2 regions of the Streptomyces sp. NBC_01304 genome follow, and region 2 is predicted to be linked to the other one. Evidence: riboswitches for the same ligand, from Rfam matches in the RefSeq annotation. Region 2 holds a riboswitch; the other holds the start of a gene.
What was found. A riboswitch is a leader RNA that binds a small molecule or an ion and turns the genes downstream of it on or off. The one in region 2 is predicted to bind S-adenosylmethionine.
Positions count from the first base shown of each region.

Region 1: linked by a shared signal. The riboswitch ahead of OG430_RS35140 (aminotransferase class V-fold PLP-dependent enzyme) and the one ahead of thrC (threonine synthase) in region 2 are both predicted to bind S-adenosylmethionine.

Region 1 is NZ_CP109055.1:7,901,946-7,916,768, reverse strand. It holds gene OG430_RS35165 (C40 family peptidase) at 1-18, opposite strand, end outside; gene OG430_RS35160 (NYN domain-containing protein) at 344-1,711, opposite strand; gene OG430_RS35155 (hypothetical protein) at 1,848-2,087, opposite strand; gene OG430_RS35150 (rhomboid family intramembrane serine protease) at 2,270-2,968, shown strand; gene OG430_RS35145 (Lrp/AsnC family transcriptional regulator) at 2,965-3,246, shown strand; gene OG430_RS35140 (aminotransferase class V-fold PLP-dependent enzyme) at 3,318-4,712, opposite strand; SAM riboswitch class IV at 4,888-5,005, opposite strand; gene trpD (anthranilate phosphoribosyltransferase) at 5,092-6,156, opposite strand; gene qcrB (cytochrome bc1 complex cytochrome b subunit) at 6,303-7,934, opposite strand; gene qcrA (cytochrome bc1 complex Rieske iron-sulfur subunit) at 7,931-8,983, opposite strand; gene qcrC (cytochrome bc1 complex diheme cytochrome c subunit) at 8,980-9,789, opposite strand; gene ctaE (aa3-type cytochrome oxidase subunit III) at 9,876-10,496, opposite strand; gene OG430_RS35110 (hypothetical protein) at 10,686-11,087, shown strand; gene OG430_RS35105 (L,D-transpeptidase) at 11,201-12,442, opposite strand; gene OG430_RS35100 (cytochrome c oxidase subunit 4) at 12,587-12,985, opposite strand; gene ctaD (aa3-type cytochrome oxidase subunit I) at 12,982-14,715, opposite strand; gene ctaC (aa3-type cytochrome oxidase subunit II) at 14,712-14,823, opposite strand, start outside.
Region 2 is NZ_CP109055.1:6,118,077-6,132,899, forward strand. It holds gene cdgB (diguanylate cyclase CdgB) at 1-510, opposite strand, end outside; gene OG430_RS27325 (flavin reductase family protein) at 897-1,379, shown strand; gene arfB (alternative ribosome rescue aminoacyl-tRNA hydrolase ArfB) at 1,541-1,969, opposite strand; gene OG430_RS27335 (SIS domain-containing protein) at 2,023-2,916, opposite strand; gene OG430_RS27340 (extracellular solute-binding protein) at 3,162-4,436, shown strand; gene OG430_RS27345 (DUF3263 domain-containing protein) at 4,498-4,728, shown strand; gene otsB (trehalose-phosphatase) at 4,872-5,726, shown strand; gene OG430_RS27355 (alpha,alpha-trehalose-phosphate synthase (UDP-forming)) at 5,804-7,192, opposite strand; gene OG430_RS27360 (DUF7927 domain-containing protein) at 7,299-9,392, opposite strand; gene OG430_RS27365 (glucosyl-3-phosphoglycerate synthase) at 9,431-10,372, opposite strand; SAM riboswitch class I at 10,526-10,668, shown strand; gene thrC (threonine synthase) at 10,686-11,996, shown strand; gene OG430_RS27375 (MoaD/ThiS family protein) at 12,092-12,370, shown strand; gene OG430_RS27380 (cold-shock protein) at 12,797-13,000, shown strand; gene groL (chaperonin GroEL) at 13,331-14,823, shown strand, end outside.

The DNA of each region.
Region 1 (14,823 bases), 1.8 Mb from region 2:
TCGACGGTGGGACGCCACGAAGGCGGCTCCTTCTTCCTCGGCCGCCTACCGAGCCCCGGTCTGCTGAGCTGGTGGGCGGGACCCTCGCCGCCACCCCTAATGGGTGATCAACCGAGCGAAGGTTCGAGCCCAGACATTAGTGACCGAGTTGTGATCGTTCAAATCTCGGCGGGAAAAATCTCGCCGCCGGGCGCATCTTTTACCAACAACGCACAGGCCGTGATGACCACTTGACGCTACGTCGCGTGAAGGTCTCGCGAAATCGGGCATACCGCCCAGGAGTTGACTACTTGCCCATTAGCGTCACGGAAGCTACCTGATCAGCCGCGCGTGAGCCGCTTGATCAGCCGCGCGTGAGCCGCTTCAGGAGCACGGCGGACGCCACCGGTCGCGCCCCCGCCTTCGCGATCCCGTCGGCGACCTCGCGGTCGGTCGAGACGACCGTGACGGGCCGGCCCGGCGGCTCGGCGCGGACCAGCTGACGGATCAACTCGTCGGCCGTGACACCCGCCTTGGAGAACAGCACCCGCACCCCGCGCGGCGGGGCGAGCAGCACCGGGGCGGCCAGCTCCGCGCCGTCGAAGACACAGGTGACCTCGGCGCCCGTCTGGGCCGCGAGGGCGGACAGCGAGCCGAGCAGGCGCAGCCGCTGCTTCTCCAACGGCATGGTCGGATAACCGGTCTTGGTGACGTTGTAGCCGTCCACGACGAGATGGGCCTGCGGCAGCGCGAGCAGCTGGTCCAGGATCGCCGGGTCGTTCTCGGACAGGGCGCGGGCCGCGATGTCCTTGGGGCTCATCCGCCCCGGCTCGACCGCGTCCACCGTCTCGGCGGGCCGCACCGACACAGGCGGCAGGGCGAGTTCGCGGCGCAGCCCCTGGGCCGACTCGAGCACCGTGTCGAGCAGCAGCCGGACCCGCATGTCCTCGATCGAGCGGCCCTCGCGCACCGCCTTGCGGCTGGCCTCGAGCGCCGCCTCGGCCTCGCTGAGGCGGGCCTTGAGCCGTCGTGTCTCGCTGTCGGCGGCCGACAGCTGGGTCTGGCTCTCGGCGCGCACGGCCTCGACCTCGGCGAGGGCCTTCCGGGCGGCCGCCTCGCCGCGCTTGGCGTCGCTGAGGGCCCCGCGCAGCTTGCGGTGAAGCGATTCGGCTTCCTTCTTCACCGACTCCAGCTCCGCGCGCAGCCGTTCGGTCTCGGTACGGGTCTGACCGCGCGCCTCGGCCAGTTCGGCGCGCAGCCGCTCCAGCTCGACCTTGGTCTCCTCGCCGACCCGCTCGGCGTCGGCACGCTGAGCCTCCTCGCCCGCGGCGGTCACGAGCTTGACCCAGCCGGCCGGGCGCAGCACATAGGCCGCGGCCGCCACATCGAGCGGATCCGCGGCCGGCGGCGGCGCACCGGAGTCGAGGGCCCCGGTCAGCTCCGACTGGGCCGCTCTGAGGCGTTCGCCGATGCGCTGACGGAAGAGCGGGTCGGTCTCCAGGGCCGCCGCCATGGCGTTGCCGGCGAACTTCAGGCGCCTGGTGGGGGTGAACCGTGCGTACTGGCGCAGCTGCGCGGGCAGTTCGGACACCGTCAGCCCGCCGAAGCCGTCCGAGACGATCTGCACGACCCGGCGGCGTACGCCTTCGGGCAGCGGGCGGTCGAGTGCCTCGGCCGCGTCGGACGCCTCGTGCGCCTCTGCGACCTCGGACGCCTCCGCGGCATCGGACACCTCTGCGGCGCCAGGGGCCGCTACGGCATCGCGCGTCCCGGCGGAGCCGTCGGCCGCACCGGCGGCCGGCTCACCGCTGCCACCTTGTGGAACCGCCTCCACAATCGGTCACCCCTTGCTGTGCGGGCCGGCTCCCTCAGGAGCCCGCGCCCGGCCTGTCCACGAGTTCCACCTGGTCCATGGCGTTGCACCAGCGGCAGCGCACCGACTCGATGGTCTCACTGACCACCTCGCGCTCCTCGACCTTCGGGTCTCCGGCCAGGTCGAGATGGACGTACTCCACCACCTTGGAGGACCGCGTCACGTCGAAACGCGTGAGATTGCCACACAGCGTGCAGCGCCACCGGGTCTCGGCGGTCGGCAGGGGAACCGTCATGGTCGCAGTGCGCCTTTCTCGTATTCCGTACCCGCTGTGTCGCGTATTCCGTACCCGCTGTATATCGGGTTTCCAGCGCTGGTACTCCCCGTAACCCTACGGCCTGCCGAAGCGCCTCATGGACGCCACCGGCACGGCGAGGCGGTCTATACGGATGGGTCCCGTTACGTCAGGATCTGTTCATGATCGATAAGCCGCGCCCCCTGGTGACGTACGGCCTGATCGTCCTGTGCTGTGCCGCCTTCCTGCTCTCCCCCGCCGCCGGCTTCAACCCCGTGTACGGCACGGGCGAGCACCTCGTGGCCGCCCAGCGCGCCTACTTCGAGCGCTGGGGCGTGATCCCCGCCGAACTGCTCGCCGGCTCACCGCGCGCGGCCCTCACCCCGGTCACCGCCCTGTTCGTGCACGGCAGCTGGCTGCATCTGCTCGGCAACATGCTCTTTCTGTACGTCTTCGGGGCGATGACCGAGCAGCGCATGGGCCACGTCGAATTCGCCCTCTTCTACCTGGGCTGCGGCGCGCTGGCCCTTCTGGTGTACGCCATCGCCAACGCGGACTCCGAACAGACCCTGGTCGGCGCCTCGGGCGCGATCTCGGCGGTGCTCGGCGCGTTCCTCTACCTCTTCCCGAAGGCCCGCGTCACGAGCCTGTTCCCCTTCCTCTTCTTTCTGCCGCTGCGCTTTCCCGCGTGGCTGGTGCTGCCCTTCTGGGTCGCCCTGCAGTGGCTGGCGGCGCAGCGGGCCACGAGCGGCCCGGGTGTCGCCTATCTGGCCCACCTGGCGGGCTTCTCGCTCGGCTTCCTCTACGCATGGGGGCGGTATCTGCGTACGGCTAAAGTGAAAGTCCAAGGGACGGCCACCGAGGGAGACAGCCAGCCGTGATCACCGCGATCGTGCTCATCAAGACCAGCGTCGACCGGATCCCGGAGATCGCCGAGTCGATCTCCTCGCTGGAAAGCGTCAGCGAGGTGTTCTCCGTGACCGGTACGTACGACCTGATCGCCATGGTCCGCGTCACGGCCCACGACGACCTGGCGGACGTCATCCCGGGTCAGATCAGCAAGATCCCCGGCGTCCAGGCCACGGACACCCATGTCTCGTTCCGGACCTACTCGCAGCACGACCTGGAGGCCGCGTTCGCGATCGGCCTCGACTCCTGACCTCTGCGCACTGATGCCCCAACGAGTCGTACTCGTTGGGGCATCCGTGCGTTGAGGCCGGTTCGGGTCCGTCAGGCGGAGGTGTCCGGGACGCAACGGCCGTCCTCGGTGCGGTAGTTCCAGCGGGCGCCGTCGCGGACGAGCTCACCGACGGCGCGCACGAAACGCTCGACGTGCTCGTCGGGGGTGCCCGCGCCGAAGCTCACGCGGATCGCGTTCAGCGACTTCTCGCCGGGCGCGGCCTCCGGGGCGCCGCACTCGCCCTGCTCCTGCGGGTCGCTGCCGAGCAGGGTGCGCACCAGCGGGTGGGCGCAGAACAGGCCGTCGCGTACGCCGATGCCGTACTCCGCGGAGAGCGCGGCAGCGAAGTGCGAGCTGTTCCAGCCCTCGACGACGAAGGAGATGACGCCGACGCGCGGCGCGTCGTCGCCGAAGAGCGAGAGCACCTTGACCTCGGGCACCTCGGCGAGCCCCGCCCGGACCTTCGCGATGAGCTGCTGCTCGCGCGCCACGAGCGAGTCGAAGCCGGCCTCGGTGAGGGCCTTGCAGGCGGAGGCGATGGAGTACGCGCCGATGACGTTCGGCGAACCGGCCTCGTGGCGGGCCGCGGTGGTGTGCCACTCGACGTCCACGCCGCCGTCGGTGCGGCGCGCCACGGCCTTGGAGGCGCCGCCGCCCGCGAGGTACGGCTCGGCCTCCTGCAGCCAGTCGGCACGGCCCGCGAGGACGCCGGAGCCGAAGGGCGCGTAGATCTTGTGGCCGGAGAAGGCGACCCAGTCGACGTCCAACTCGCTTACCGAGACCGGGTGGTGGGGCGCGAGCTGCGCGGCGTCGAGCACGATCCGGGCGCCGTGCGCGTGCGCGGCGGCGGCCAGTTCCTTGACGGGCCACAGCTCGCCGGTGACGTTCGAGGCGCCGGTGACGCACACGAGCGCCGGGCCGTACGGGTCGCGGTCGGCGAGCGCGCGCTCCAACGTCTCGACGGCCTGCTGCGGGGTGCGCGGCGCGTTCAGGTAGGTGACGCGGGCGTCCTGCCAGGGCAGCAGCGAGGCGTGGTGCTCGGTCTCGAAGACGAAGACCTGGCAGTCGGCGGGCAGCGCGGCGGCGAGCAGGTTGAGCGAGTCGGTGGTGGAGCGGGTGAAGACGAGCTGGTCGCCGGGGCGGCAGCCGAGGAACTCCTCGATCGTCTTGCGGGCGTTCTCGAAGAGGTCGGTGGAGAGCTGCGAGAGGTAGCCGGCGCCGCGGTGCACGCTGCCGTAGTAGGGCGCGTACGCCGCCACGTCGTCCCACACCCGCTGCAGGGCCGGCGCGCTGGCCGCGTAGTCGAGCGCCGCGTAGGTCACTTCGCCGCCGGTGACAAGCGGGACGGTGACATCGCGGCCGAGGACCGCGAGCGGCTCGCCACAGGCGGGCTCCGCGGAGTCGACGCAGGCGGCAGCGGAGGTGGCAGAGGTGGAAACAGACATGGCGAACTCCCGTGTGAGGCAGGCGAATTCGCTGCACCGGGGGCTGCGGAGCCACGCGCCGGCGCAGGAACTGAAGAGAGAAAAGGGTGTGCGGAAAAGGGGCTTTGAAAGCCCTATCGCATTCGCTTGCTCACGAGACTGCTCCCTTGAGGACCAGGACCCCAGGGTGTGCAGGGGTCCGCGCTTGCCGCAGACCTCGCTGCCTACGGCCTGGTCTTCACCCGGGGCACCCCGCCACGGACGGAGGGTTGCCGGACAGCGGGCCGGGGCCTTAACCGCTGTCACTCATGACCTGTGCAGCATCTTGCCAGAAGATCTTGCACGCGCAAGGCGCAGTCCATAATCCGGACTGCGCCCTGCGTCACACGGTGCTGAGGTTTCAGGCGTTGCTGGCCGCCACCCACCGGTCCAGCGCCCGCTTGGCAGCCCCCGAGTCGATGGCCTCGGCGGCCTTGGCGATACCGGCCCTGATCTGCTCGGCCAGCGGCGCGTCGGTCGGCGCCAGGGCGACGAGCGCCGCCGCCGAGTTGAGCAGCACCGCCTCACGCACCGGCCCGGTCTCCCCCGCGAGCAACCGCCGGGCCACGTCCGCGTTGTACGAGGCGTCCGCGCCCCGAAGCGCGTCCACGGGCACGATGTCGAGCCCCACGTCCCGCGGGTCGAAGGCCTCCTCGCGCACCGCCCCGTCCCGCACGACCCATACCCGCGACGTCGCGGTCGTGGTCAGCTCGTCCAGGCCGTCGTCGCCGCGGAACACCAGCGCGCTGGAGCCGCGTTCGGCGAGCACTCCGGCGACGATGGGCGCCATCCGGGCGTCGGCGACGCCGGTCGCCTGCGCCTTGACGCGGGCCGGATTGGTCAGCGGGCCGAGGAAGTTGAAGGTCGTCCGGATCCCCAACTCCTTGCGGGCCGCGGCCACATGACGCAGCGCGGGGTGGAACTTCACCGCGAAGCAGAAGGTGATCCCGGCTTCCTCTGCGACCTCGGCGACGCGCTGCGGGGTGAGCTCCAGATTGACGCCGAGCTTCTCCAGGACGTCGGAGGCACCGCTCGCGCTGGAGGCCGCGCGGTTGCCGTGCTTGACGACCTTGGCTCCGGTGCCGGCCACGACGATCGCGGACATGGTGGAGATGTTGACGGTCTTGGCGCCGTCCCCGCCGGTGCCGACGATGTCGACGCTCGGCCCGGGCACCTCGATGGTCCGGGCGTGCGCGTACATGGTGCGTACGAGACCGGAAATCTCCTGCACCGTCTCGCCCTTGGCCCTGAGCGCCACCGCGAACCCGGCGATCTGGGCGTCGGTCGCCTCGCCGCGCATGATGCGGTCCATCGCCCAGGCGGTGTCGTCGGCGCTCTGGTCCCGGCCGTCGAGCAGGCCGTTGAGTACGTCGGGCCAGGTACGGCCCGCCGCGTGGTCGCCTCCAGCGGGGGTCGCAGCGCTCATGGCAGCTCCTGGTCTCGTACGGCATGAAGTGTCCCGCTCAGCCTAGCCGCGCCCGGCGACAGCAAAGGGCCCCGTCCAACGAATGGACGGGGCCCCGAGCTGTGGCGAACAGGTACTGCGGGTGACGCAGGTGCTGCTAGCGGCGATCAGTGGTGGCCGTGGCCACTGGTGATCTCCTTGTACTCCTCGGTGGTGGGCTTGGGGATCTGGTTGTCCTCCCCGTAGTAGCCCTGCGAGAGCTTGGCACGCAGCTTCTCCGTGCCCTTCACCTTGCGCTCGACACCGTTCTCGTCGACCGTCGGGCCGATCTCGACCGGCTTGTACTGCTCGTGCGCCGTGAGGGTGTGCAGCTTCTCCGCGTCGAGCGGCTCGTGCACCTCGATGAACTCACCGTGCGGCAGGCGCTTGATGATGCCGGACTCGCGTCCGTGCAGCACCTTGTCCTTGTCGCGCCGCTGCAGACCCATGCAGATCCGCTTGGTGGCGATGAACGCGATGACCGGTCCGACGAAGAAGAAGATCCGGACGAACCAGGTGATCGAGTTCAGCGACAGGTGGAAGTGCGTGGCCCAGAGGTCGTTTCCACCACCGACGAGCATGATCATGTACGCCGTGATCCAGGCGACGCCGAACGCGGTACGCGTCGGGGCGTTGCGCGGACGGTCCAGGATGTGGTGCTCGCGCTTGTCCCCGGTGACCCAGGACTCGATGAACGGGTAGACCGCGAGCGCGACCAGGACCAGCGGGAAGATCGCCAGCGGGATCATCACGCCAAGGACCAGCGTGTGGCCCCAGGCGTTGATCTCCCAGCCCGGCATCACACGGATCAGGCCTTCGGCGAAGCCCATGTACCAGTCGGGCTGGGCGCCGGTGGACACCTGGTCCGGGCGGTACGGGCCGAGCGCCCAGATCGGGTTGATCGAGGCGATCGCCGCGATGACCGCGATGACACCGAAGACCAGGAAGAAGAAGCCTCCGGCCTTGGCCATGTAGACGGGGAGCAGCGGCATGCCGACGACGTTCTTGTTCGACTTGCCGGGGCCCGCGAACTGCGTGTGCTTGTGGTAGAAGACCAGGATCAGGTGCGCCACCAGCAGGCCGAGCATGATGCCCGGCAGCAGCAGGATGTGGACCGAGTAGAACCGGGCCACGAAGTCGCCGCCCGGGAACTCTCCGCCGAACAGGAACATCGACAGGTACGTACCCACGACGGGCACGGACAGGATCGCGCCCTGCATGAAGCGGACACCGGTGCCGGAGAGCAGGTCGTCCGGGAGCGAGTAACCGGTGAAGCCGGTGAACATGCCGAGGACGAACAGCAGGAAGCCGAACAGCCAGTTGATCTCACGCGGCTTGCGGAACGCGCCCGTGAAGAACACGCGCATCATGTGCACGAACATGCCCGCGAGGAAGATCAGCGCCGCCCAGTGGTGGATCTGCCGGATCAGCAGACCACCGCGCACATCGAAGGAGATGTGCATGGTCGAGTTGAACGCCTCGGACATCAGCTGTCCCTGCAGCGGGACGTAGCTGCCGTGGTACTCCACCTCGTTCATCGACGGGTGGAAGAACAGCGTCAGATACACACCCGTGAGGATGATGATGATGAAGCTGTAGAGGCAGATCTCGCCCAGCATGAAGGACCAGTGGTCCGGGAAGATCTTGCGCATGTTGGCCTTGGCCAGGCCGTAGATGCCGAGCCGGCCGTCCGCCCAGTCGGCCACGCGCTCGCCGGCTGGTGCTTTGCGCTTGCTGTTCTCGTTCTCGTTGGTGCTCATCCGCGCTCCCAGAAGGCAGGACCGACGGGCTCTTCGAAGTCGCCGTGCGCCTCGAGGTAGCCCTCCTCGTTCACGCCGATCTTCAGCTGCGGAAGAGCGTGACCGGCGGGGCCGAAGATGACTCGGGCGCCGTCGGAGAGGTCGAAGGTGGACTGGTGGCACGGGCAGAGGACGTGGTGCGTCTGCTGCTCGTACAGGGAGATCGGGCAGCCCACGTGGGTGCAGATCTTGGAGTACGCGACGATGCCCTCGTGCGACCACTCGAGCTCGCGCTTGTCCTTGATGTCCTCCGGCTGAATGCGGACGATCATCAGGGCGGCCTTGGCGATCTGCGTCTGGAAGTCGTGGTCGTGCTCCGACATGCCCTCGGGCATGGCGAACGTCAGCGAACCGACCGCGACGTCGGACGGGCGAAGCGGCTCATTCGTGTTCATGTTCATGAGCATCTTGCCCTTGGCCCAACGGGTGTGCCGGAGCTTGTCCTCCGGCAGCGGGCCCAGGTCGCGCAGCAGGACGACGGCGGAGAGCGGCAGCAGGGCCATCGCTCCGAACATCGTGTTGCGGATCAGCTTGCGCCGGCCGAAGCCGGACTCCTCGGCACCCGCCTTGAAGTCGGCCATGACCTTGGCCTTGACCTCGGGCTCGGCCGCGATCGCGTGCCGCTCGTCGGTCATCTCCACGTCGGACATCAGGGTGCGGGCCCAGTGGACCGCGCCCGCGCCGATGCAGAACAGCGCGATGCCCAGGGTCAGACCCAGGAAGAAGTTCAGCGCGCTGATGTGACCGATCGGCCACACGTAGATGATCTTGTCTACCGGGAAGGCCACGTAGCTGGCGATGAAGCCAACGGTGGCCAGCATGGACAGCGTGAACAGGAACGCGACCGTGCGCTCGGAGCGCTTGGCGGCCTGCTCGTCGATGTCCTGGATACGGTGCTCGTGGGGCGGCAGCCCGGGGTCGGCGAACGGGTTCTCCGCGCGCTTCTCCAGGTCGTGCGCCTGGTCCTGCTCGCTCGGCAGGTTCTCTTCTGGAATGTCTTGGCTACTCATGACTTCTTGGCCTTTGCGGTCCGAGCGGCTACCCACACGGCTACTGCGATCAGCGTGCCGAGACCGAAGATCCAGGCGAACAGACCCTCACTGACGGGCCCGAGGCCACCCAGCTTCAGCCCGCCCTGACTCGCGGTCTTCTCGCCATTGACCGCGTCAAGGTACGCGATGATGTCCCGCTTCTCCTTCTCCGGCATCGTCGTGTCGGGGAAGGACGGCATGTTCTGCGGGCCCGTCTGCATGGCCTCGTAGATGTGCTTGGGGTCCACACCCTCGAGGCTGGGCGCGAACTTGCCGTTCGTCAGCGCGCCACCTTCACCGGTGAAGTTGTGGCACTGCGCGCAGTTGCTGCGGAACAGCTCGCCACCCTTGCCGATGTCGGCGCCGTCGGGGCTGTACTGCTTCTCCTCGGGAACGGCCGGACCGGCACCGAGCGACGCGATGTACGCCGCGAGCTGGTCGATCTGGGCCTGCGAGTAGATGTTCTTCTTCTTCGGCACCTGGGCGCCGGGCTGCTGGGCCGGCATCCGGCCGGTGGCAACCTGGAAGTCGACGGCGGCTGCGCCGACGCCTGCCAGGCTCGGGCCGTCACTGGTTCCCTGACCACCGGTGCCGTGGCAGCTGGCGCAGCCGACGGCGAAGAGCTTCTTGCCCTCGTCGATGGCAAGGGACTGGGAAGTTTCTTCGGCCTGCGCCTTGTCCGCCGGCGCGAACGCGGCGTACAGCCCCCCGGTGGCCGCCAGCGCGAGGAGTAGGACGACGACCGCCGCCAGCGGATGGCGTCGTCGTGCGGAGAGCTTTTTCACGGATTACCCCGGTGTCAGGATCTTCTGCGTCGATGCTTCTGGACTGTGTTCGGAACGATTGCCCGGTGTCCGGGCGGACGGCCCGATTACTTGATCATGTAGATCGTGGCGAAGAGGCCGATCCAGACGACATCGACGAAGTGCCAGTAGTAGGACACGACGATGGCGGCAGTTGCCTGGTCATGGGTGAACCTCTTGGCCGCGTATGTCCTGCCGAGAACCAGCAGGAAGGCGATCAGACCGCCCGTCACATGCAAGCCGTGGAAGCCGGTCGTCAGATAGAACACCGAGCCGTACGGGTCGGACGAGAGCGAGAGACCCTCGTGCTTGACCAGCTCGGTGTACTCGAAGACCTGACCTCCGATGAAGATCGAACCCATGATGAAGGTCACGATGAACCACATCCGGAGCTTCTTCACGTCCCCGCGCTCGGCGGCGAAGACGCCGAGCTGGCAGGTGAGCGAGGAGAGCACCAGGATCGTGGTGTTCGTCGCCGAGAACGGGAAGTTCAGGCTCGAGGCCATTTCCTTCCAGTGATCGGGACCCGTAACCGATCGCAGGGTGAAGTACATCGCGAAGAGGGCCGCGAAGAACATCAGCTCGGAGCTCAACCAGATGATGGTTCCGACGCTGGTGAGGTTCGGTCGATTGACCGACGGGTGCGCGTGACCCTTGTCTACTGTCATTGCTGTCGCCACGACCGACATTATGTCGGTCGCTTATCCCGCCCTCACTCCGGGGGGTGCCGTTCGGAGTGTTCGTGCCCCATGTCCAGCCCGGATGGCCCATCGAAGGCCTGTCCATACCGGTGTTGACGGGGTGTCGGACGGAGTAGCATCCGGCCAGCGGTTCAAGACCCAGCACGCCCCGATAGACAGCGCAGTCACGGAGGAACCATGCAGCCGACCGCCACGGTCCTGGTCTACAGCGACGACGCCAACACCCGCGAGCAGGTACGGCTTGCGACGGGGCGCAGGCCGGCCGCGGACGTCCCCCAGGTCGAGTTCATCGAGTGCGCGACTCCGGCGGCGGTGTTCAAGGAACTCGACCAGGGCGGCATCGACGTCTGCGTACTGGACGGCGAGGCCGTGCCCATGGGCGGCATGGGCGTGTGCCGGCAGCTCAAGGACGAGATCTTCCAGGCCCCGCCGGTGCTGCTGCTCATCGGGCGCCCGCAGGACGCCTGGCTGGCCACCTGGAGCCGCGCCGAGGCCGCGGTGACGCTGCCCGTCGAGCCCGTGGAGTTCGCGGCCGCGCTCGCCGCTCTGCTGCGCAGCAGGCTGTCCGTGGAGGCCTGAGCCCCCAGCCGCCCGCGTACCGGACTCACCGAAGTCCTTTGGGATGTTGACCACACCTCTGAGCCCGTACCGCCTCCTCGGCGCGTACGGGCTCAGTGGCGAACGCGGTGGGCTCAGATCTGCGGGCGGAGCCGCGCCATGTCGACGGGGCTCTGGCCCTCCCGGGTGCCGGCGAGCAGGGTGCTGCCCTCGCGCCACTCCTTCCAGGGCATGTTCCAGTCGCCGAGCCCGTTGCCGAAGGCCGGCATGTCCTCGCCGTAGCTGTTGATGACCTTCACCAAGTCGCCCTGCTTGACCGTCTCGTAGAACCAGGCGGCGTCGCCCGTGCTCATGCCGGTGCAGCCGTGGCTGACGTTCTCGTAGCCCTGCGAGCCGACCGACCAGGGCGCGGCGTGCACGTACTCGCCGCTGTCGGTGAGCCGGGTCGCGTAGTAGACCTGCTTGTCGTAGAACTCCGCGGCGCCGATGGCGGAGCTGGTCATCCGGACCACGTACTCCAGGCCGAGGACCACCTTGACGCCGTTGCGCGTCTCCCAGCCGGGCTTGCCGGTGGTCACCGGCATGGAGTTGATCTCCTCGCCGTTGCGGTAGACGGTCATGTAGTGCGAAGAGGCATCCGTCACAGCCTCGATCCGGTCACCGGTCTTCAGCTGCAAGGGCTTCGACTCGCCGCCCCACAGCTTGTCGTTGACCTTGATGCCGTCGAGGTGCGAGCTCACATTGATGCTGGCGTTGGCCGGCCAGTAGTCCTTGGGCCGGTAGTGCAGCGTCTCGCTGTCCACCCAGTGCCAGGCGCCCTGCGTCGCGGGCTCCGAACGCACCGTCAGGGAGCGCTCGACGATGGCCCTCGCCTCCTTGCCCTTGACGGGCTTGGAGAGCTTCGCCGTGACGGGCTGTCCGACGCCGTACGTGCCCGACTCAGGGCCGAACTCGACCTTCAGGGCCTTCTTGGCCGCCGTGGTCTCGAAGTTCAGGAGCTTGCGGCCCGGGGAGCCCTCCTCGTCCTCGGTGGAGACCTTCACCGTGTAGTGGGCGCCCGCGGCGAGCGGGGACGTGGTGTGCCACCGCTTGCCGTCGGCGGACAGCTCGCCCGCCACGTAGCGGCCGAGGGTGTCGGTGGCCGTGACATCGGTGATGCGCCCGTGCTTGCCCTGGGCGGTCACCTCCAGGGGCTTCTCCGGATCCGCCTTCTGTGTCCCGGCAGGGCCGTTGAAGGCGATCTGGCCGGCCGCGTCGTACGGCTTCGCCGAGAGCGGGTGGCCGTCGGAGCTGCCGCAGGCCGTGGCCCCCGCACCGAGGGCGACCACCAGCGAGGTGCAACTCACAACCGTGCGGATTCGCGGTGAGTGATTCATGATCACACGGTATGAACGCCCGTCAGTTCCAGCGCGGCGAGTGACCCGTACGAGGGGCATCGAGTGCGGCAAAAGAGGGACCCGGACACATCTGACGGTGTGTCCGGGTCCCTCTTCGATACTGCGTGTTAACGGGTCAGCGGCTCACTGCGTCTGGTTCTCGCCGCGGTAGTACTCGAAGACCCAGCCCCACAGGCCGATCAGGATGATCGGCGCCGAGAAGTACATCAGCCACCAGCCGAAGATGACGCCCATGAAGGCGAGCGCGCCACCGATGGCCAGCGCGAGCGGCTGCCAGCTGTGCGGGCTGAAGAAGCCCACCTCGCCGGCCTCGTCCGCGACCTCGGCCTCCTTGTTGTCCTGCGCCATGGCGTCCACGCGCCGGGCCGTGAAGGCCAGGTAGTAGCCGATCATGATGCAGAGACCGAAGGCGAGGAAGAGCGCCGTGGTGCCTACCGGCTCCTTCGACCAGACGCCGTAGACGATGGCCATGGCCAGCACGAAGACGGCCAGCCAGATGAACATCTTGCCTTGGACCTTCACTTGCCGGCCTCCTTGCCACCGGCGAGCGCCTTGTCACCGTGACCGGCGTCGAGCTGGTCGATCGCCGAGATCTCAGGGTGATGCAGGTCGAACGCGGGGGATTCGGAACGGATCCGCGGCAGCGTGAGGAAGTTGTGCCGCGGCGGCGGGCAGGACGTCGCCCACTCGAGCGAGCGGCCGTAGCCCCACGGGTCGTCGACCTCGACCTTCTTGCCGTACTTCGCCGTCTTCCAGACGTTGTACATGAAGGGGAGCATCGACAGACCGAGCAGGAACGAGCTGATCGTCGAGATCGTGTTCAGCGCGGTGAAGCCGTCCGCCGCGAGGTAGTCCGCGTACCGACGCGGCATGCCCTCGGCGCCCAGCCAGTGCTGCACCAGGAACGTGCCGTGGAAGCCCACGAACAGCGTCCAGAACGTGATCTTGCCGAGCCGCTCGTCCAGCATCTTGCCGGTGAACTTCGGCCACCAGAAGTGGAATCCGGAGAACATCGCGAACACCACGGTGCCGAAGATGACGTAGTGGAAGTGCGCGACCACGAAGTACGAGTCCGAGACGTGGAAGTCCATCGGCGGCGAGGCCAGGATGACGCCGGTCAGACCACCGAAGGTGAAGGTGATCAGGAAGCCGACGGCCCAGAGCATCGGTGTCTCGAAGGACAACGAGCCCTTCCACATCGTTCCGATCCAGTTGAAGAACTTCACGCCCGTCGGCACGGCGATGAGGAACGTCATGAAGGAGAAGAACGGCAGGAGCACGCCGCCGGTGACGTACATGTGGTGCGCCCACACCGTCACGGACAGACCGGCGATCGCGATCGTCGCGCCGACCAGACCGATGTAGCCGAACATCGGCTTCCGGGAGAAGACCGGGATGACTTCGGAAATGATTCCGAAGAATGGTAGGGCGATGATGTACACCTCTGGATGGCCGAAGAACCAGAAGAGGTGTTGCCATAGCAAGGCCCCGCCATTGGCGGCGTCGAAGACATGCGCACCGAACTTGCGGTCCGCCTCCAGGGCGAACAGCGCGGCCGCCAGGACCGGGAAGGCGAGCAGGACCAGCACACCGGTCAGCAGCACGTTCCAGGTGAAGATCGGCATCCGGAACATCGTCATGCCGGGAGCGCGCATGCAGATGATGGTCGTGATGAAGTTGACCGAGCCGAGGATCGTGCCGAAGCCGGAGAAGGCCAGACCCATGATCCACATGTCGGCGCCGATGCCCGGCGAGCGGACGGCGTCCGACAGCGGGGAGTAGGCGAACCAGCCGAAGTCGGCCGCACCCTGCGGGGTGAGGAAGCCGGCCACCGCGATGATCGAGCCGAACAGGTAGAGCCAGTAGGCGAACATGTTCAGCCGCGGGAACGCCACGTCGGGCGCACCGATCTGCAGCGGCATGATCCAGTTCGCGAATCCGGCGAACAGCGGCGTCGCGAACATCAGCAGCATGATCGTGCCGTGCATCGTGAACGCCTGGTTGAACTGCTCGTTCGACATGATCTGCGTGCCGGGACGGGCCAGTTCGGCGCGCATGAAGAGCGCCATCAGACCGCCGATGCAGAAGAACACGAACGACGTGACCAGGTACATCGTGCCGATGGTCTTGTGGTCAGTGGTGGTCATCCACTTGATCACGGCAATACCGGGCTGCCTGCGCCGAACCGGGAGCTCGTTCTCGTACGAGTCGTCAGCTGCGGCTACACCCTTGGGTTCATTGAGGATGCTCACAGTTGGTTCTTCTCCGCATTCCTGGCCGGGTCCGTCTGCTCAATGCCGGACGGGATGTACCCGGTCTGACCCTTCTTCGCCAGGTCCTCGAGGTGCTTCTGGTACTCC
Region 2 (14,823 bases):
GCCCCAGGCGCCGGGGAGGCGGCCGTTGCGCGGGCGGTCGACCGAGATGACGCCGAGCAGCTCGCCGCCGGACGATCCGGTGGCGTACATCGGTGCGTAGAGCCGGTCCCGGGGGTGCCATTCGTCCTCGAAGCGGGGCTCCGGGCCGTCCGTGTGCCACTGCGGTACGTCGTCCTCTATGAGGACCCAGCCCTCGGTGTGCGGGACGAAGCGGAGCGAGCCCCAGCCCTCGCCCATGGAGAGCCGGCGTTCCCAGGAGGCGCGGGATCCCACGCGTCCGGTGATGAGGGCCTCGGCGGCGGCGCTGCCCGCGAAGGCGGCAACGACGAGATCACCGTCAGGACGTACGAGATTGACGCATGCCAGCTCATAACCGAGGCCGCCCACGACGCCGTCGGCGACGGTCTGCAGCGTGTCCGCCAGGCTCCGTGCCGTATTCAGGTCCGCGACTACCTGATGCAGCTGCCGCAGGGTCGCAAGACGGACATAAGGCTCCGACTCGGTCTCCATGCTCGCTCTCCCCGAGACCTCGACAGCAACTCCAGGATTCGCAGCTTCCTCAGTGTCGTCCTCAGTGTCTGATTGCCTCAGCCACTGAATCACAGCGAGCTGCCCACTCGGTACACAGGGTCAACAAAATATGAGTCCTGTGACTCAAGTCACAGCGGGGGTGAAGGGGGTGCGTGCGGAATGGTGATCTCTGCGTACGTTTCCTGAACGCAAAGCGTGTGCGGTGCGTGTGCGGTCAGCATACGGAACCGGGACTCGGGGCCTAGGACTTGGCTCGGGCTGTGGCCCGATGCGGGGGTGTGCGGGGCGGCACTAGCGTCTTGGTCGTGTCCACCGCTGCGAAGACTCATCCTGTTGGGGTGAGCAACGAAGAGTTCCGCGCCGCCATGTCCCGCCTCGCCGCGGGTGTGGTCCTGGTGACGGCGACAGAGGCCCCGCTGGGCGAGGACGGTCCGGTCAGCGAGGACGTCGGCATGACGGCGACGGCCTTCATGTCCGTGTCCCTCGACCCGCCCCTCGTCCTGGTCAGCCTGCGTGACGGCTCCCGCATGGACGACCTCCTCGCGGAGCGGCCCCGCTGGGGCGTCTCGGTCCTGTCCGAGTCCCAGCGGCACATCGCCGGCCGCTTCGCGATGAAGGGGCGGATCAGCGACCGGTTGCTCTTCGAGGACATCCCGTACGCGCGGGGGCCGCTGTCCGGGGCGCCGCTGGTTCGCGGTGCGCTGGCGACGCTGGAGTGCGAGACGGAGTCCCGCGTCCCCGCCGGGGACCACACGCTGGTCATCGGCCGAGTGCTGACCGCGTCCCTGCAGAGCGCGGAGGGTGGGCCCTTGACGTACTTCCGGGGCCGGTACCGGCAGTTGGGCTGATTTTGCCCCCTCCCCGCCCCTTCCCGTAAGGCTGCCGTCGGCTTCAAAGACTGTCCTCAAGCGCCGGACGGGCTGATTCATGGTTGATGAATCAGCCCGTCCGGCGTTTGAGGACACAGCTCCGCAGGATTTCGGGAAGGGGCGGGGAGGGGCAAAAGCAGTTAGCCCCAGTCACGTCCGGAACGGCCCCGCTTGGTGTCCGAGCGTGCCTTCTTCTGGCGCAGCCGGCGCTCATTGATCCCGCGGGGGATCTTCGTCGCGCGGCGAGGACGGGGAGGCGGCGCAGTCGCCTCGGCAAGCAGCGCCGCGAGCCGCGTCGCAGCCATCTCCCGGTTCCGCCACTGCGACCGATGCTCGGACGCCCGGACCGACACCACCCCGTCGACGAGGCGGGACGCGAGCCGCTCCAGGGCCCGCTCCTTCCACACATCCGGCAGCGCGGACGTCTTCGCCAGGTCGAAGCGGAGCTCCACCTGCGAGTCCGACGTATTCACATGCTGGCCCCCCGGCCCGGACGACCGGGAGAAACGCCACATGAGCTCGGCCTCGGGCAGGGAGACGGAGCCGCGGATGACGTAGGGACCAGGCATGCGCCCATGATCCCGCGTCACCCGCGCCCCGTCACCCCGATTTCCGGTGCGGATCAGGCGAGGATCACGCTCCGCGTGAGGTTCCGCGGCCGGTCCGGGTCGAACCCGCGCGCCTCGGCCAGCGCCACGGCGAGCCGCTGCGCCCGCACCAACTCGGCCAGCGGGTCCGCATCCTGGCGTGCCACGAGATGCCCGCCGACCCGGTCGACATCCCCCGCGAGCCCCTCCGGCAGCTCACCGAACATCCAGGCCACCCGGCCGGGGCCGGTGATGGAGATCGGCCCGTGCCGGTACTCCATCGCCGGGTACGACTCGGTCCACGCCCCCGCCGCCTCGCGCATCTTCAGGCCCGCCTCGAGCGCGAGACCGTACGTCCAGCCGCGCCCCAGGAACGTCCACTGCTCCGCGCCGACCACGGCGTCCGGCAGCGGCTCGGTGACCGCGAGCTCCGCGTCGAGGGCCGCCTCGGCGACCGACTTGACCCCCGCGATGTCGCCAAGTCCCGCCCGCAGGAAGGCCAGCGCGGTCGTCGCGAAGCGGGTTTGGACCACCGACTCCTCGTCGGCGAAGTCGAGCACCGCGACGGTGTCGGCGGCCTCCATGACCGGAGTCTTGGGATCGGCGGTCAGGGCGAGGGTCGGGACCTTGCCGCGCACCGCGCCGAGCAGGTCAAGGACCTCCGTCGTCGTGCCGGAACGGGTGATCGCCACGACCCGGTCGTACGTCCGGCCCACCGGGAACTCCGACGACGCGAAGGCGTCCGTCTCGCCTTGACCTGCGGCTTCCCGCAGCGCCGCGTACGCGATCGCCATGAACCACGAGGTCCCGCAGCCGGTCACGGCGACCCGCTCACCGGGCTGCGGCAGCCCCTCGAAGTCGGCGGCGAACTCGGCGGCCCGGCGCCAACAGGCGGGCTGGGTGGCTATTTCTGCGGCGGTACGTGACATGCGCGGCGGCTCCTTGAGCGGAACGTACGGAACGTAAGAGCAGGGTGCCGACCCGTCACCCGGCGCGTCACCCGATGTGTGCGAGCAGGGTGTCGATCGACGTGATGTGCATAGCAGTCGGGGCCGTGGGCGGGCAATGGCTGCCCTTCGTTGCACAAGCGATATGTGAGTGGTGTAGACCTTGTGCGAGGACGTTGGGGAAACTCGCCGCGTCCGGAACGGAACCAGCAAGGGTGGGAACAGCGGTGCAGCGGCGCATTACGGGGCTGACGGCGGCGGCAGCCGCACTGGGCATGACGGTGACGCTGGCCGGCTGCGGCTCGTCCGGCGACTCCGACGAGGTGACACTCAAGCTCGTCGCGGCCAACTACGGCGACAGCTCCGCCAACAGCTCGCAGAAGTACTGGGACGGGCTCGTCGCCGACTTCGAGGCCAAGAACCCGAAGATCAAGGTCGACGTCGACGTCTACTCCTGGAGCGACGTGGACGCCAAGGTCGCCGAGATGGTCAAGGACGACAAGGCGCCCGACCTCGCGCAGATCGGCGCGTACGCCGACTACGCCGCGCAGGACAAGCTGTACGCCGCGGACGACGTGCTCTCCATCCGTACCCAGTCCGACTTCCTCCCGCAGCTGACCGACGCGGGCGAGTACCGGCGCAATCAGTACGGCATGCCCTTCGGTTCCTCGACCCGGCTGCTCTTCTTCAACAAGGACCTGTTCGCCAAGGCCGGCATCTCCGACGCCCCCGAGAGCTGGACGGAACTCGCGGCCGACGCCGCGCGGCTGAAGAGCCAGGGGCACGCCAAGTACCCGTTCGCGCTGCCGCTCGGACGCGAGGAGGCGCAGGCCGAGGCGATGATCTGGATGCTCGCGGGCGGCGGTGGCTACACCGACAGATCCGGGACGTACCGGATCAACTCGCAGGAGAACATCAAGACCTTCGAGTGGCTGCGGGACGACCTGGTCGGCGCGGACCTCACCGGTCCGGTGGCCCCCGGCAAGCTCAACCGGCAGGACGCCTTCGACGCCTTCGCGAAGGGCGAGGTCGGCATGCTCAGCGGGCACCCCGCGCTACTCAAGCAGGCCAAGGAGGCCGGCCTGAACTTCGACACGGCGCCGATGCCCGGCATCAACGGGAACGCCAAGGGCACGCTGGGCGTCGCCGACTGGATGATGGCCTTCAAGCAGAACGGCCACCAGAAGGAGATCGGCACGTTCCTCGACTTCGTCTACGAGCAGAAGAACGTCGTCGACTGGTCCGAGCGCTACGGCATCCCGCCCGTCACCGTCTCGGCGGCCGAGGCGATCGGCGCCGACCCCAAGCAGAAGCACCTCAAGGAATTCCTCGACGAGCTGCCGACGTCGGAGTTCTACCCGGTGGGCGAGACGTCCTGGGCGCGGGTGAACGCGGACATCAAGCAGCAGATCGGCAAGACCGTCGAGAAGGGCGGCAACCCGAGGTCGGTGCTGACCGAGCTGCAGAACGAGGCGGTGGCGGCGCAGAGCGAGGAGGAGTAGGCCTCGCCTGCTCCCCGTGGGGCCGCGCCCGTTGTCAGTGGGCGCGGCTAGGGTTTTTCGCATGACCGAGCTCAGCGACCGTGACCTTGCCGTTCTTGCCGTGGAGCGGCGCGGCTGGCCCTCGGCCGGCGTCAAGGAGCGGACGATCCGGGAGCAGCTGGGTATATCGCCCACCCGCTACTACCAGTTGCTGAACGCGCTGCTCGACGATCCGCGCGCCCTGGCCCACGACCCGGTGACGGTCAACCGGCTGCGCCGGATCAGGGACGAGCGGCGCGAGCGCCGCCAGTGACGCGGGCGCGAGTGCGCATGCGAGTACGGACACGGGTGCGGATGCGAGTGCAGATGCGAGTACGGATGCGAGTACGGATACAGCGTCGATCGTGACCCGATAGAGCATGGGTGCGCCCCGCCCCCGCTCGATAGGGTCAAGCCATGGCCAGCCATCCGCACCCGCGCACGCCTGACCTGCCGTCCCCTTCGACGCCCGCCGGCCGCGAGGGCCTCGCCGCGCTCCTGGCGCGGCCCGAACGGGCCCTGATCGCCCTGGACTTCGACGGCACCCTCGCCGAGATCGTCCCCGACCCCGAGCAGGCCCGCGCCCACCCCGGCGCGGTCCCGGCCCTCGCCGCGCTCGCCCCGCGCGTGGCCTCGGTGGCGGTGGTCACGGGGCGGCCCGCCGGGGTGGCCGTGCGGTACGGCGGCTTCGCGGGGGTGCCGGGCCTTGAGCACCTGGTCGTCCTCGGCCATTACGGCGCCGAGCGCTGGGACGCCGTGTCCGGCGTGGTGACCGCGCCGGACGTACCGTCCGGGGTTGCCGCCGTGCGGGCCGAACTCCCCGGGTTCCTGGAGGAGTTGGGGGCGTGGCGGGGGACGTGGATCGAGGAGAAGGGGCGGGCGGTCGCCGTGCACACGCGCCGCGCGGACGACCCTTCCGAGGTGTTCGAGACGGTACGCGGGCCGCTGGCCGAGCTGGCCTCCCGGCATGGGCTGATCGCTGAACCCGGGCGGTTCGTGGTGGAGTTGCGGCCGCCGGGGATGGACAAGGGGGTCGCCCTTGCCGCGTACGCGCGGGAGGTGGGGGCGGAGTCGGTGTTGTACGCCGGGGACGATCTGGGCGATCTGCCGGCGTTCGCGGCGGTGGAGAAGCTTCGCTCCGATGGGATGGCCGGGCTGTTGCTGTGCAGCGGCAGCGTGGATGTGCCGGAGCTCGCGGAGCGGGCGGATCTGGCCCTTGCCGGGCCGGGGGCGGTGGTCGGCTTTCTGTCCGCGCTGGCTGAGCGCCTTTAGTTCCCCACCCCGCCCCTTCCCGTAAGGCTGCCGCCGGCTTCAAAGACTGTCCTCAAACGCCGGACGGGCTGACTAAGTCAGCCCCGCAACGCCTCCAGCTGATCCAGGAACCACGCGGCAGGCGGCAACGCGGTGGACGCGGCAGCGAGCCGCTTCGTCCGGGAGGCCCGCTCCTCCGGAGCCATGAGGAGCGCCTCATGCAGAGCCTCACAAGTCCCGGAAACGTCATACGGGTTGACCACGAGCGCGTCCTCACCCAGCTCCGCACACGCCCCTGCCTCCCGCGAAAGCACCAGCACACACCCCTCGTCGGACACGACCGGCACCTCCTTGGCCACCAGGTTCATGCCGTCCCGAATCGGATTCACCAGCGCCACATCGGCCAGCCGGTACGCCGCGAGCGACCGCGCGAAGTCGTCCTTCACATGGAGCAGGACCGGGGTCCAATCAGCCGTCCCGTACGAGGAGTTGATCGCTTCGGCGAGCCGCGAGACCTCCTCCGTGTACTCCCGGTACACCGCCAGATCCTGCCGCGACGGGTACGCGAACGCGATGTGCACCACCCGCCCCCGCCACTCGGGCCGGGAGTCGAGCAGCAGCCGGTACGCGTGCAGCCCGCGCACGATGTTCTTGGACAGCTCGGTCCGGTCGACCCGCACGACGGTCCGCCGGTCGGGCCCGCCCACTTGCGCCCGCAGATCCGCGAGCCGCGACTCCACATCGGCCTGCCGCGACCGCTCCCGCAGGAAGTCCGCGTCGGCGCCGAGCCCGTGCACCCCGATCCGGGTGTCCCCGACCCCGCCGACCACCTCCGAGGCGCACGCCACGAACGCGTCGGCCCAGCGCCGGGTCAGGAAGGCCAGCCGGTCCGCCCCGAGCATCCCGCGCAGCAGCTCCTCGGCGACGGAGTCCGGCAGCATCCGGAAGTAGTCCACCGGCGCCCACGGCGTGTGCGAGAAGTGCCCGATCCGCAGGTCGGCCCGCAACTCCCGCAGCATGCCGGGGACGAGGGCCAGGTGGTAGTCCTGCACGAGCACCGCCGCATCCGGCGCGGCCTCCGCCGCGAGCGCCTCGGCGAAGGCCCGGTTGTAGGCGCGGTACGACTCCCACTGGCGCTGGAACTCCGGCCCGAAGGCGGGCTCCAGGGGGGTCTGGTAGAGCAGGTGGTGGACGAACCAGAGCGTCGAGTTGGCGACGCCGTTGTACGCGTCGGCGTATACGTCCGGGTCGATCGCGAGCATCCGCACGCCGGGCTCCGCCACCCCGCGCCGCACGGCCTCCCGGTCGCCCTCGCCGAGCGCCGCGCAGATCCACAGCGAGTCCGCGTCGGAGCCGATCGCAGACAGGCCGGACACCAGACCGCCGCCGCCCCGCCTCGCGTCGAGGCCGCCGTCGTCGCGTACGGCATACGTCACCGGGCCGCGATTGGACGCGACAAGAACCGTTGCACCGTGCTCGGAAGCCATGACGCGAACCTAGCCCGTGCCGTAAACGCTCAAACGTACGGCCGGGCTCCAGGAGGGAGCCCGGCCGTATCGATCAAGCCAGTGGATCAGTGGCGATCAGACGGGATCAGTCGCGATCACGCCCACGCGCGGCAGCCAGCGCCAGTGCGCCGAGTCCGCACAGGACCACCGCGAGCCCGCCGTACAACAGCGTCCGCTCGTCGCCGCCGGTCTCGGCCAGCTGGGGCGGGACGGCGCGACCCTGGACGCGCTTGCTGATGATGACCGAGGTGCACGGGTCGGTGCCGCCGCCCGCCCGCTTGGTCATCGGGCAGGTGGTCTTCGGCACGTCACCCGTCACCGTGATCACCACGACGCCGCCGGGCGTGCAGGACGCCTTCACCAGCTGCTTGATGGTGACCTTGCCGTGCGCGGGGACATCGCCCTTCCAGATGTAGAACCCGCCCGACTTGGTGATCGTCCCGCTGCTCGGCTTCGGGGTGCCGCCGGGCTTGACCGGGAAGCGGATCTGCGCGGCCTTGCGCGGGTAGGCGGACTTGTTGGTGAGGGTGATGGTGTTGGTGACCGAGGAGCACGGCGGGACCACCGGATCGCTGGGTCTGTTGATGATCTGGAGCTGCGGCACCACCGGCGGCTTCGGGTCGACGATCTGCGGGGTGCTGCCACAGCTCGGATCGGTGGAGCCGTTCTCGCAGTTGGAGCGCGGCGACTCGACGTCGACGTTGTTCTTCAGCTTGCCGTCGCCGGTCTTCGGGTCGTTGACCTTCACCGAGTAGGTGATGGTCGCGGTCTGACCGGCCGGGATGTCCCCGAGATAGCTGATCTTGGGTTCGCTGTACGAGACGTCGCCCATGGACGCCTTCGCGTCATTGTTGTACGTCGCGTCGTCCAGGTTGTCCGTCAGGTCGTCCGAGAACTTGGCGCCGGGGTACGGCAGTTTGCTGATGTTCTTCGCCTTGACCGTGTAGGTCAGGGTGCCACCCGGGGCGACCTTCGCGGGGCTGGCGGTCTTGGTGACCTCCAGGTCCGGCACCGGCACGGAGAGGGCCAGCTGCGAGGGGACGTAGACGTCGCCGGTGCTGGTGAAGGTGAGCGTGGCCGATCTGGCGCCCTCCGGGATCGCGCCGTCCGGCACCTCGAAGGCCTTGGCGTCGACGCTCAGGTTGTTCTTGTACTTCGGACTGACCGCGCCGTCGTCCTCGCTGACGAAGAAGTTGTCCTTCCTGCCATTGGACGGTTCGGTGACGGGCTGGCCGTCGACCAGGAACTGGTCGCCCCTGGTGTTCCAGTCGCCTTCGTACGCCGTCACGGCGGCGTGGATCTCGCCCTCGGTCCGCAGGAAGCCGTCGACCGGAATCGTCGTGGCGGCCTCCGCCCGCGTGCGCACCGAGCGCTGGATGACATGGCCGCCCCAGATGTAGACGTTGCGGCGGTCGGGTGCGTACTGGTCATTGGGGGCGTCGTACTTGTAGACGACGGTCAGCGACCAGCCGCCGACACAGCCCTGCCCGGTGGGCGCCCAGACGTTGCCGACGGCGACCTCGACGGGGCTGCCGGTGGGCGCGCCCGCGAAGGAGCTGGTGACGTTGGCCTCGGCGGTGTAGTAGTGCGGGCCCTGGGTGGCGTTGGGGGTGCGGACCGCGTTCTCGACGTTCACCTCGGACTGCGTACCGCCACCGACCCGGATGATCGGGCGAGTGGTGAGCGGGTCGCCGGGAGCGTAGTCGACCGGCAGGTTGCCCTCGCGGTTGAGGTCACAGATGTTCCGCACGGTCCTGCCGAAGCGGTGCGTGCCGGCGTTGCCGCCCCAGAAGAGGCGCGCGTAGTCGACCTTCGCGCCGGGCGGGATGGTCACCTGGCCGGTGCTGGAGTCGAAGGTGCCCGTCAGGCTGGAGGCGTTGATGCGCCGCTCGACGAAGTTGTTGTTGTTCTTGGTGCCCTGGGCCGCCTGGGTCTCCTTGCAGGCGGCGACCACGTCGGGCGGGCTGGTCGGGCAGTCGAGGACCGTGTTGCCGATGGTCTTGAAGTCCCCGTAGAGGGATTCGTCGTAGCGCTTCGCGAAGGGCTCGATCACCTCCGCCGACGCGGGGTTCGCCGCACCCAGGCCGGTGATGGCGGTTGCGAGGGCGATCGCCGCACCGGCGATCCGGGTAGCGGCGCTGCGGCGCCGCGGCCTTCCTGTCTGATGTCTGAGCCACATAAGTGGTAAAGCTAGACAAATGCTCCGAATTGCCTAGCCTATGCAGCGCGACGCGCCGCGTACTCACTGATATCGCGCATCGGAGGCCGCTCTTCCGTATCCACGGGATGCGTCTGTGGTACGAAGCCGTCCTCGCCCCGCTCGAACTGGGTGAGCGCGGGCCGTACGAGATGACCTCGGGAGAGCCGCAGCTGGGCGGTGCGGTAGATCGCCGCGGCCATCCGCCCCAGCGCCTGCCCGTCCTGGTGCCGGTGCTTCCTGACCCCCACGTCGACCTGCGCGAGAGCGTCCAGGCCCACGGTGTGCAGGGCGTCGACGAGCAGGCCCAGCTCGACGCCGTACCCGACGGGGAACGGCAGCCGCTCGAGGAGCTCCCGGCGGGCCGCGTACTCGCCGCCCAACGGCTGGACGAATCCGGCGAGTTGGGGCCAGTGGAGATTGAGCAGCGGGCGGGCCACCAGCTCGGTGACCCGGCCGCCCTGACCGGGGGCGTCCCCCAGCGGGCGGTCGTACATCGCCTTGACGAACTGCACCTCGGGGTCGGTGAGCAGCGGGCCCACGATCCCCGAGACGAAGTCGGGCGAGAAGTCCTTCAGGTCCGCGTCGACGAAGCAGACGATGTCACCGCCGGTGACCATGAGCGAGCGCCACAGCACCTCGCCCTTGCCGGGCACGGCCGGTATCCGGGGCAGTACCGAGTCCCGCGCAACCACCCGCGCCCCGGCCTCGGCCGCGATCTTCGCGGTGCCGTCGGTGGAGCCCGAGTCGAGTACGACCAGTTCGTCGACCAGCGGAGCGGCGGGCGTCATCAGCTCGCTCCGGATCGTCCGGACGATGTCGCCGACCGTCTCCTCCTCGTTCAGCGCGGGCAGCACGACGCTCACCGTCGTGCCGCGCTTGGCCGCGATGACCTGCGCAAGCGGGCGGTCAGCTGCCGACCAGGAGCGCTTCTCGAGCCAGCGCTCCACCTCTTCCAGCACGTCTGCCTACTCCCAGGGGTGTGGTCCGGTGTGGTCCGGTGTGATCCATCTCGCGGTTCGGACGACTATCTCAACGGTTGGGGCCTTCGGTTACAGTCTTGAACAACGCAGATGACCACCGCATGCCGGGGGTCCCTGCTGACAACCGAATACCGCTCATCCAGAGGGGCAGAGGGAAACGGCCCGTTGAAGCCCCGGCAACCCTCCAGTCAGTACTCGCTGCGCGACGCGAGGCCCTGACTCGGGAAGGTGCCAAATCCGTCTCATGGCGACGTTCGCCATGAGGAAGATGAGGAGAAAGGGCCTCGCCATCATGGCTGTACAGACTGTTGAAGCCGCTACGACCTCCGTCGAAGGCGCTGCGAACACCGTCGATCTCGGACCTGCCTCCGGACTCTCCTGTCGCGAATGCGGCGAGCGCTTCGCGCTCGGTCCCATTTTCGCCTGTGAACTGTGTTTCGGCCCGCTCGAGGTCGCGTACGACCTCCCCGTCGGTGACCCCGAGGCGCTGCGCAAGAAGATCGAGTCCGGCCCGGAGAACATCTGGCGCTACGCGCCGCTCCTGCCCGTCCCCGCGGACGTCACCGACAAGCCGAACCTGAACCCGGGCTGGACCAAGCTGGTCAAGGCCGACAACCTCGGGCGCGAACTCGGCGTCGAGCCGGGCAAGTTGTTCGTCAAGGACGACTCCGGCAACCCGACGCACTCCTTCAAGGACCGCGTCGTCGCCCAGGCCCTCGAGGCCGCCCGCGCCTTCGGATTCACCACGCTCTCCTGCTCCTCCACGGGCAACCTCGCGGGTGCCGTCGGCGCCGCGGCCGCCCGCGCCGGATTCCGCTCCTGCGTCTTCATCCCGCACGACCTGGAGCAGGGCAAGGTCGTCAGCGCCGCGGTGTACGGCGGCGAGCTCGTCGCCATCGACGGCAACTACGACGACGTGAACCGCTTCTGCTCCGAGCTCATCGGCGACCCGCTGGGCGAGGGCTGGGGCTTCGTCAACGTCAATCTGCGCCCGTACTACGGCGAGGGCTCCAAGACCCTCGCGTACGAGATCTGCGAGCAGCTCGGCTGGCAGCTGCCCGACCAGCTGGTCATCCCGATCGCCTCGGGCTCCCAGCTCACGAAGATCGACAAGGGTCTGCAGGAGCTCATCAAGCTGGGCCTCGTCGAGGACAAGCCGTACAAGATCTTCGGTGCCCAGGCCGAGGGCTGCTCGCCGGTGTCCGTCGCCTTCAAGGCCGGCCACGACGTCGTACGGCCGCAGAAGCCGAACACCATCGCCAAGTCCCTCGCGATCGGCAACCCGGCGGACGGTCCGTACGTCCTGGACATCGCGCGCCGCACGGGTGGTGCGATCGAGGACGTGAACGACGAGCAGGTCGTCGAGGCGGTCAAGCTGCTCGCCCGGACCGAGGGGATCTTCGCGGAGACCGCCGGTGGTGTGACGGTGGGCGTGACCAAGAAGCTGGTCGAGGCCGGGCTCATCGACCCGACCCTCACGACGGTCGTGCTGAACACGGGTGACGGGCTCAAGACCCTCGACGCCGTTGCCGAGACCTCGCAGGCCACTGCCGTGATCAAGCCTTCGCTGGACGCGTTCCGTGCGGCTGGTCTCGACAGCTGATTTTTCCCCCACCCCGCCCCTTCCCGTAAGGCTGCCGCCGGCTTCAAAAGATGTCCTCAAACGCCGGACGGGCTGGATCTAGACAGGTGAACACCATGAGCGTGAACGTCCGCATCCCCACCATCCTGCGCACCTACACCGGCGGCCGGGCCGAGGTCGCGGCCGAGGGGGCCACCCTCGCCGATGTCATCGCCGACCTGGAGAAGAACCACTCCGGGATCGCCGCCCGCGTCCTGGACGACCAGGGCAAGCTGCGTCGCTTCGTGAACGTGTACGTGAACGACGACGACGTCCGCTTCGAGCAGGGCCTCGCCACCGCGACCCCGGACGGTGCGGGCGTCTCGATCATCCCCGCGGTCGCCGGCGGTTGCTGATCACCCTCAGTTATCCGAATTGCCCTCTCCACGAGAAGTGGAGGGGGCAATTCTGCATGGTTGAGCGCGGTACAGTTGGGAATACAGGTTCGCCATTGGCGCAGAGCGTGCATGGAGAGTGCCGGGAGCATATGAGAACTCTCCGCGTGCACGGTGAGAAGTAGCCAAAGTGCTCACGCTATTTGCGCTATTCATTCCCTTTGTCAGGCCCGAGTTGCCCTGAGTCGGGCCAAATTCTCCACATATTACCGATCAGGCGTGCCCAGAATTCTCGTCCGATTGACCTGTTGCAGACGGCAGTTGGACAGATACATTCAGCGGCGGTCGACGCGTTCCGGCGCACACCCCCACCTGTCGGGGGGTGAGGTCTGACCCGGATCCGCGAAGTGCGGATCTGTGCAAGGGCCAGTAATAGGGGAGTTAGGCATGGCTCAGGGCACCGTCAAGTGGTTCAACGCGGAGAAGGGGTACGGCTTCATCGCGGTCGACGGTGGTGCGGATGTATTCGTCCACTACAGCGCGATCCAGATGGACGGATACCGCACCCTTGAAGAGGGTCAGCGAGTTGAATTCGAGATCTCGCAGGGCCAGAAGGGGCCGCAGGCGGACATGGTCCGCGTAGCAGCCTAGATCGCGCCGGCGCGCTTCTGCAACGACGTGACGGAGGGTCCGCATCCCATAGGGGTGCGGACCCTCCGCTGTGTCCGGGGTCTGTTGTGTCCGGACCCCTCTGAGCTGGGGATCTTCGAGACTCGCTTGCACTCGGCATAGGCGAGTGCTAATCATTGGCGTTAGCACTCTACGAGTGAGAGTGACAAACTCTCACTCTTCACGACTTGGATCGGGCCGGTGAGGTCCGCAGACCGGGTGGGGCAAGGAACCACAAGGGATGCAGGCCGTCCGTCGCGGGCGCCGACACGATCCGGAGCAATCCACCCCTGTCCGGGAGGACCACTTCACATGGCCAAGATCATCGCGTTCGACGAGGAGGCACGGCGCGGTCTCGAGCGCGGGATGAACCAGCTCGCCGACGCCGTCAAGGTCACCCTTGGCCCCAAGGGCCGCAACGTCGTCCTCGAGAAGAAGTGGGGCGCCCCCACGATCACCAACGATGGTGTTTCCATCGCCAAGGAGATCGAGCTCGAGGACCCGTACGAGAAGATCGGCGCCGAGCTGGTCAAGGAAGTCGCCAAGAAGACGGACGACGTCGCCGGCGACGGTACGACCACCGCCACCGTTCTCGCCCAGGCGCTCGTCCGCGAGGGCCTGCGCAACGTGGCCGCCGGTGCCAACCCGATGGCCCTCAAGCGCGGCATCGAGAAGGCCGTCGAGGCCGTCTCGGGCGCCCTGCTCGAGCAGGCCAAGGACGTGGAGACCAAGGAGCAGATCGCTTCGACGGCCTCCATCTCCGCCGCCGACACCCAGATCGGCGAGCTCATCGCCGAGGCGATGGACAAGGTCGGCAAGGAAGGCGTCATCACGGTCGAGGAGGCCCAGACCTTCGGTCTGGAGCTGGAGCTCACCGAGGGCATGCGCTTCGACAAGGGCTACATCTCGGCGTACTTCGCCACCGACATGGAGCGTATGGAGGCCGTCCTCGACGACCCGTACATCCTGATCGCCAACTCGAAGATCGGCTCCGTCAAGGACCTGATCCCGCTCCTCGAGAAGGTCATGCAGTCGGGTAAGCCGCTGCTGATCATCGCCGAGGACATCGAGGGCGAGGCGCTCTCCACCCTGGTCGTCAACAAGATCAAGGGCACCTTCAAGTCCGTCGCCGTCAAGGCTCCGGGCTTCGGCGACCGCCGCAAGGCGATGCTGAACGACATCGCGATCCTCACGGGTGGCGAGGTCATCTCCGAGGAGGTCGGTCTCAAGCTCGAGAACGCGACCGTCGACCTTCTGGGCCGTGCCCGCAAGGTCGTCATCACCAAGGACGAGACCACCATCGTCGACGGTGCCGGTGACAGCGACCAGGTCAACGGCCGGGTCAACCAGATCCGCGCCGAGATCGAGCAGTCCGACTCGGACTACGACCGCGAGAAGCTCCAGGAGCGCCTCGCGAAGCTCGCCGGCGGCGTGGCGGTCATCAAGGCCGGTGCCGCGACCGAGGTCGAGCTCAAGGAGCGCAAGCACCGCATCGAGGACGCCGTTCGCAACGCGAAGGCGGCCGTCGAAGAGGGCATCGTCGCCGGTGGTGGCGTGGCCCTGCTGCAGGCCTCCTCGGTCTTCGAGAAGCTCGAGCTCACGGGTGACGAGGCGACCGGCGCCAACGCCGTGCGTCTCGCCCTTGAGGCCCCGCTCAAGCAGATCGCCGTCAACGGTGGTCTCGAGGGTGGCGTCATCGTCGAGAAGGTGCGCAACCTGCCCGTCGGTCACGGCCTGAACGCCGCGACCGGTGAGTACGTCGACATGATCGCCGAGGGCATCATCGACCCGGCGAAGGTCACGCG